DNA from 2 places in the Lacticaseibacillus boliensis genome. Region 2 is predicted to be linked to the other one. Evidence: riboswitches for the same ligand, from Rfam matches in the RefSeq annotation. Region 2 holds a riboswitch; the other holds the start of a gene.
What was found. A riboswitch is a leader RNA that binds a small molecule or an ion and turns the genes downstream of it on or off. The one in region 2 is predicted to bind FMN.
Positions count from the first base shown of each region.

Region 1: linked by a shared signal. The riboswitch ahead of ribD (bifunctional diaminohydroxyphosphoribosylaminopyrimidine deaminase/5-amino-6-(5-phosphoribosylamino)uracil reductase RibD) and the one ahead of ACYVRB_RS01435 (ECF transporter S component) in region 2 are both predicted to bind FMN.

Region 1 covers NZ_BAAIHN010000047.1:3-3,409, reverse strand. The annotation lists gene ribA (GTP cyclohydrolase II) at 1-37, opposite strand, end outside; gene ACYVRB_RS13110 (riboflavin synthase) at 27-629, opposite strand; gene ribD (bifunctional diaminohydroxyphosphoribosylaminopyrimidine deaminase/5-amino-6-(5-phosphoribosylamino)uracil reductase RibD) at 629-1,681, opposite strand; FMN riboswitch at 1,799-1,931, opposite strand; gene ACYVRB_RS13100 (aminoglycoside 6-adenylyltransferase) at 2,290-3,159, opposite strand.
Region 2 covers NZ_BAAIHN010000002.1:61,985-65,391, forward strand. The annotation lists gene ACYVRB_RS01425 (helix-turn-helix domain-containing protein) at 1-753, opposite strand, end outside; gene ACYVRB_RS01430 (ferredoxin) at 782-1,012, shown strand; gene ACYVRB_RS01435 (ECF transporter S component) at 1,085-1,687, opposite strand; FMN riboswitch at 1,785-1,910, opposite strand; gene ACYVRB_RS01440 (pseudouridine synthase) at 1,978-2,718, opposite strand; gene scpB (SMC-Scp complex subunit ScpB) at 2,769-3,335, opposite strand; gene ACYVRB_RS01450 (segregation and condensation protein A) at 3,335-3,407, opposite strand, start outside.

The DNA of each region.
Region 1 (3,407 bases), on a different contig from region 2:
ACGCGTGTTCCACACGCTGTTTCAGATTATTTTTCATCTTCGAACTCCTTTTGAGCCACCAGGTATTTGCCGAGAATGTCCGTTTCCAGATTGACGCGCTGATTCACGGCCAGTTCCCCTAGCACGGTTTCCTGTAACGTGTGCGGGATCAAGCTCACGCCAAACGTGGTTGCCGTCACCGTCGTCACCGTCAAGCTCACGCCGTTGACGGCGATGCTACCTTTGGCCACGATGTACGGTCGCAAAGTGGCGGGAAAGGCAAAGCGCAACACCACCGCGTTTTGCTCTTCTTCGCGGCTGACCAACCGGCCGGTCGCATCCACATGGCCGAGAACAAAATGGCCGTCTAAACGGCCATTCGCCGCCAGCGCCAATTCCAGATCGACGCGCTGGCCGACACCCAGGTCGACCAGGTTCGTGCGGCGGATCGTCTCTGGCATCACGTCGACGGTAAAGCCACTCGGCGTCAACGCCGTGATGGTCAAACAGATGCCGTCGATTGCCACGCTATCGCCGATGCGGCTGTGTTCTGCCGCCGTCAGCGGGGTGGCGATAGACAAGACCGCGGTTTCGCCTTGCACGTTGGTTTCAACAATGTGGCCGATTCCTTGAATGATTCCGGTAAACATTAGACATCCCTCCTGTAGGTGAGCTTAACGTCGCCGCCCAAGCAACGCATGTCGGCCAGCTGCCACCTCATGGTTGCCGAAGCCGGCCCTTGTGCCACCGGTAAGGCATCGCCGCCCAGCGTTAGCGGCGCCACATAGACGATCAGCTGCTCAGCCAACCCGGCCGCCAAAAACTCGGCTTGCAGCCGACTGCCGCCTTCGACTTGTAGCGCCTGGATCCCGTGTTCTGCTGCCAACGCGCACACGGCCTGTGGTGTCCAGTGGTCGGCGGGAAAAACTTGCACATGTGCCGGCCAATCACGCGTCGAAGGCGTTTCACTGAGTAGCCACACTGGTGCACTGGCATCTGTCAGCAACCGCAAGTCTTGCGACAAAGCGTCTGCGTTGCGCACCATGGCGATTCGCACCGGGGGATGCGCAAGTGCCTGCGTCCGCACCGTCATGCTGGGATCATCGATCAACAGCGTATGTTCACCGACCACGATTGCCTGTTGTTTGGCACGTTCAGATTGGCTGTCCAAAAACGCCGCCTCCCCGCTCAAGCGGGTCCGCTCCGGTTGGTTCGCGTTCAACTTGCCGTCGACACTGGCGGCATATTTGAGCGTCACCAAAGGCCGCTGGTGCTGATAAAAAAAGTTATACGCGTGGTTTAACCCGCCGGTCTCACCCATGACGGAAACGGCGATCCCGGCTTTTTGCAAGATGGCGATCCCTTTGCCGGCGACTAGCGGATTAGGATCGCGCTGGCCGATCACCACCTTCGCCACGCCGGCTGCCACCAGCCGGTTGGCGCACGGCGGCGTCTTGCCATAGTGGCTGCAAGGCTCCAACGTCACATACATGGTGGCGCCTGAAGCCAGCTCTGGGTCTGGCAACTGCGCCAAGGTATCGACTTCTGCATGCGCTTGGCCGAAGCGGTGATGGTAGCCTTGTGCCATCACCCGGCCTTCGCGCACCAGCACGGCGCCGACTTGCGGATTGGTCCAAGTCTGATTCGCCCCGCGGCGCGCTTGTTGCCACGCGAGTGCCATGAATTCTGAATCTGAAATCATATTCCACCTCCATAAAAAATGGCCTCGCAAGAATTTGCGAGGCCATGATTGAAAGCTAAATAAGATCTCATCCGAGGAGCACAGCAAAAAAAGTGCCCACAAAATGGAATGAAAACTCGTTTTCTTCTCCCATCCAGACTCTCACTGTCGGTCCCAGACTCTCACTGGGTCCACCGCTGATCGCGGGTCACGGACTTCTGCTTGCACAGTCACCGTCGGTCGGGAATTACACCCTGCCCCGAAGAAATCTATTCAGTTAACGGTTTCAGATTACACTATCTGTTTGATTACTGCAAGTAAATAGGTATGAGCTGGAGAAAATCAGCACTGGTGTAACGTCAGCGCGAATTTTCCGTTCTTACTGTTCCCCAAAGTCACAATATTGCCAGTCTTGCGCATGACACCTTTGGATTAAAACGATGCCATCACCTACTGTAACTTTTCCCTTTCTGCCTTTGAGATCACAATCCAAATTCTACGGAAGTAGCAGCCCAGTACAATACTTATAAGTTGTGAGACCAAAACTGCGAGATAGCAATCACCGCGACGATAGTGACGACTAAAGGTTGCAAGGAAAAAAGGCGGCTTGCAACCACCCATTCTGAGAATCAGTCTTGATGATCGCACTCGGTGTTCAGTGAGGTGGTCAAGTCAAAAAGCCAGCTGGTGACCTGATCGTCGGCGGGGCCGAGCCAGACCGGACGCAACAGCGTCAAATCATCGTTGAACTCGTCCACGAGTCCTTCGACAATGGCCACGCAGTTTTTCAGGCTCGCCAAGGTGAGGGCGCGACTGCTTTGGTCGTAAGTGGCCGCGAGTTGATTTCGCTCGGACGACATCAGCTTGTTCCAGACGTTTTTGAATTTAACGCCTGGATCAAAGTGCCCGTCTTGCTCAAGCGTTTGACGGTAGGCGAAAAGCTTGAGAATCTGCGGCCGCAGGTGCGCGTTGACCTGCTCATTAGCGTACAGCAGGTTGTTCCGCGAAAGGCCCTTGACCACGTTGCCGGCGACCCAGAAGAATTCGTTGAGTACTGATTCGTAGTCCGCCTGCGTCGGGACCGGCAGAAAATGGCTTGCCGCGTCAGTCTTTCTCGGCGTGACACGGCCTTTGCCCTGCCGCCAGATGATTGCGTTCAGATGGTCACCGGCGAGATACGCAGCTTCGTCTGCAGACGGCGCGATCTTCCAATCGATCCGCCGCGTGCCTTGATAGCGGGTCAACCAGGATTGCCATGCGCCAGTGGCCGGGCCGAACAGGTGCATGTCATACAGGTGTTGAACCAGCTTGGGCGTGCCCAGCGCGTTCACCCAGCCCATTGCGTCTACCTGCGCAGGTTTGGCGGCAAATAATGTGACATCCAAGTCGGTCCATTCGTCTGGCGTCTGATTGGGATCGTTGCCAGACCCTTCGGTACCAATGGCCAAGATATTTAAATCTTTTTCCGCTCGCTCAATAATTTTGTCGATGTCAGCCATGTTGCGCCTCCGTTAGTGTTTGTTTCCATTATACTGATTTACTGTCTCGCCAAAAAAGTTCTATACATCCGAGATGCACTCAATTATGTTTTCTTACCCGATCAGCGTCAGTCACTTATCTAAACCTGGATTATTCACCTCGGTATTTGGGACATGAAATCGCATCTGGCCGGTCTGAAAGCAACGTTTGGAGCGTTGCGAATACTGACTGAGCGGAGAAGTTGGTGATCGATGCACCACGAACAGAC
Region 2 (3,407 bases):
GCGTAACTGCGCGGCGGCTTGGGCCTTGGATCTCCCTTGTGTGATCAGTGCCAACACCTGATAGGCGCTGGCGGTACCCAACGGTTTGGGGCCGCCCCAGAGGCGATACCAAGCAGACGTCGCTGGGCTGGTCGCGATCACACTGATCAACTGCGCAAGCTCATCGATTCCATGCAACCACCCCGCCAGGTCTGCGGGCCTAGCATCACCCACATACGCATGTCCAACCAGCCGGTGTGCCAACGCGTCGGCGCTGGCTTGGGGCAAAGTGGCAAACGCCGCTTCTAACGCCGCAGTTGCCGATGGCACGTCGCAATCCTGCCACCAGCGCCGGACGGCTTGTTGCACCGCCCAGTCTTGAACGACCGGGCGATACCGCCGCTCGTGATAGCTAGCTTCGGACAGGACTTGCACCGCTAGCTGGAATTTCGGGACAGAATCATGGACCGCCAAGTCCGGCCGGTAATGTTCGGGCAGCGGCACGCGTTGCGCCGCGGCGGCTTTGGCCGCCTCATCCGCCAGCACCAGCCCGTTAGCGCCGGCTTTCAGCGCCCCTTCGGCCACCAGCCTGGCGATTGCTGCTTGATAATCCGCGCGCTGGAGCGTAGGGTACAATTGAAGCCATTGCAGTTGGTGATGGCTCAGTGCCGCATAAAGGATCGATAACGTTTTTTTACCAATTAATAACAGATACACCGACGTTTCCCGTCGCGCCTGAGCATCGAAGAACTGAATGAGCAAGTCGTCTAACACAATTTTCACCACCTGGGAGGAATTCATGATGTCATTATACGCGCACGTGAATCAAGATGCTTGCATCGCCTGTGGGCTTTGCCAAATGTTGGCCCCGAAGTTATTCAATTACAACGTCGACGGCATCGCCAGCTACACCCCCGATCACAACACGGGTACCTTGCCACTGGATGATCAAGCGACGGCCGCTTTTAAGATCGCCTTCAGCCGCTGCCCTACCGGTGCCATCGAACACAGCAATGAACCTTTCACCAGTTAAATTCGCCTTTTCGCCAACGCAACAACGGCCGGCAAGACCCGAATCTGGGTTTTACCGGCCGTTGTTGTTTGATTATTTAAGCGAACGCTGTTGCATGCGCTGAGCTTGGATCGCGTGTTGCTTGTCCAGCCATGGCATCAACGCCTTGGCTAAAACGAAGAAGACGACGGAAACGACCACCCCTTTGATCAAGTTGAACGGGACGACCCCGATCAACACATACTTGGTGGTTGACATTCCCAACTGGAAGTTCATCACCGCCAAATACATTGGCATGATGGCGACCCAGTTCAGCAGACTCATGATGACCGTCAAGCTGACCGTCCCACCTAACAAGCCACCGACCTGGCGCCCGAACGAATTCTTGGACTTCATCATCGCGACCACTGGCAACATGAAACCGACGCTGGCAATGAAGCTGGCAACGTCGCCGATCAAGTTGACGACGCCTCCGCCGGTCATCACATAATGGACCAGCGAACGAACAAACGCCACTGACACGCCACCAAGTGGACCGTACAACAACCCACCCAGCAACACGGTAAGATCCGACAAGTCGAGTTTCAAGAACGGAAACATCGGCAAGATCGGAAATGCCAAAAACATCTGGAGAATAAACCCGACGGCGGACAACAATGCGATTCCGACTAAGCGGTGAACCTTAGAACCTGACATAGAACATTCCTCCATGCGGTCGCTTCAGAAGAGCCTAAAAAGACCTGTTTACCCAAGGGCAAACAGGCCTTACATGAATGTTAGGATTCAAGATAAGCCCCATCTTCTTTCATCTAGACTTTAACTATCGGTCAAGGGATCTCACCTTGGTCAACCAAGCACGAGCTTGGGTCGCGGACTATCACCGCCGGTCGGGAATTACACCCTGCCCCTGAAGACGAACCATATATTTAATTACAAGCACATTGTAACAGCTTTCACATGGGCTGTCAACAAAAAGTAAGTAAATGCTAGATCTGCTCGCCTTTGGCCAGCTTCCGCAAGGCGTCGACTTCCCGCGGCTTCAACGGACGATACTCGCCTGGCTGCAAACCTTCCAGCGTGATCGGGCCATACTGCGGCCGCGACAGCTTGATCACAGGAAACCCGACGGCCTTGAACATCTTCTTGACCTGATGGTTCATGCCTTGATGGATCATCAGCTCGACGATCGCGGTGCGCTTGGTCTTGTCGGTAGAGATGATGTTGTAGCGCGCAGGCGCCGCCTTCTTACCATCGATCTTCAGGCCTTTTCGCAGCGGGGCCAGATCCATACGGCTCGGGATGCCTTCGACCTTGGCCACATAGTGCTTTTCGATGTTGTAGCGCGGATGCATCAGCTGGTTGGCGAAATCGCCGTCGTTGGTCATGATCAACAGCCCTGACGTGTCATAGTCCAGCCGGCCAACGGGATAAAGGCGTTCCGGCACGCCTTCAAAATAATCGGTGACGACCTTGCGCTTCTTATCGTCGGTGACCGCGGTGATGACACCACGCGGCTTATAAAAAAGGTAGTGTCGCGCCAACGGTTTGCTCAATGGCACGCCGTCGACTTGCACGTCGTCGTGCGGCGAGACTTTGACGCCCATTTCGGTCACGACTGCCCCGTTGACGGTCACATGGCCGCTGGCGATCAGTTCTTCCGCGTGGCGACGCGAAGCGACCCCAGCGTTAGCGATCGCCTTTTGCAGGCGTTCTGTTTCTTCGTTCATTATCAATTCTCCTTTAGCCGCGCCGCCAAAACAGCGCGATCTGTTGCGTATTAGTTGTCGTCAGAATCGAGGGCCGCGTTGAAATCTGCGAACAAGTCGACTTCTTCAGGCGCCTGTTGCGTCTGCAGCGGGGGCAATTCTTTGAGACTCTTCAGCCCGAAATAATCCAAGAAAAACGGCGTCGTTGCGTATAAGATCGGCCGCCCCGGCGCGTCTTTACGCCCGGCTTCTTTGATCAGCTGGCGGCTGGCCAGCGTTGTCAGCGCGCCACTAGACTGGACGCCGCGGACTTCATCGATCTCGATGCGCGTCAGCGGCTGCTGATACGCGATGATCGCCAAGACCTCCAGCGCCGCCTGTGACAGGCCTTGGGCCGGTGGCCCAGCGAAATACCGCCGCAGCGTCTGGGCGTGTTCGGGTTTGGTGAGCAGATAATAGCGGTCTTCGCTTTGCCGCAGCATCAATCCGCGCGCGGAATCCGCGTCGAGCGTCTGCTGGTAAGCTTCTAATTGTTGGCGCATCGCGGCGGGGCTGATGTTGAGGATCCCAGCAAAATCGGTCAACGCCACCCCGGCAGTACCTGCGGTATACAACACCGCTTCGATCACAGGCTGCATCAGGCGACCTCCTTCAAGCTGACCGTGATCGGGGCAAAAGGCGCCGCCTGCTCACAGTCGATTTGATCAGAC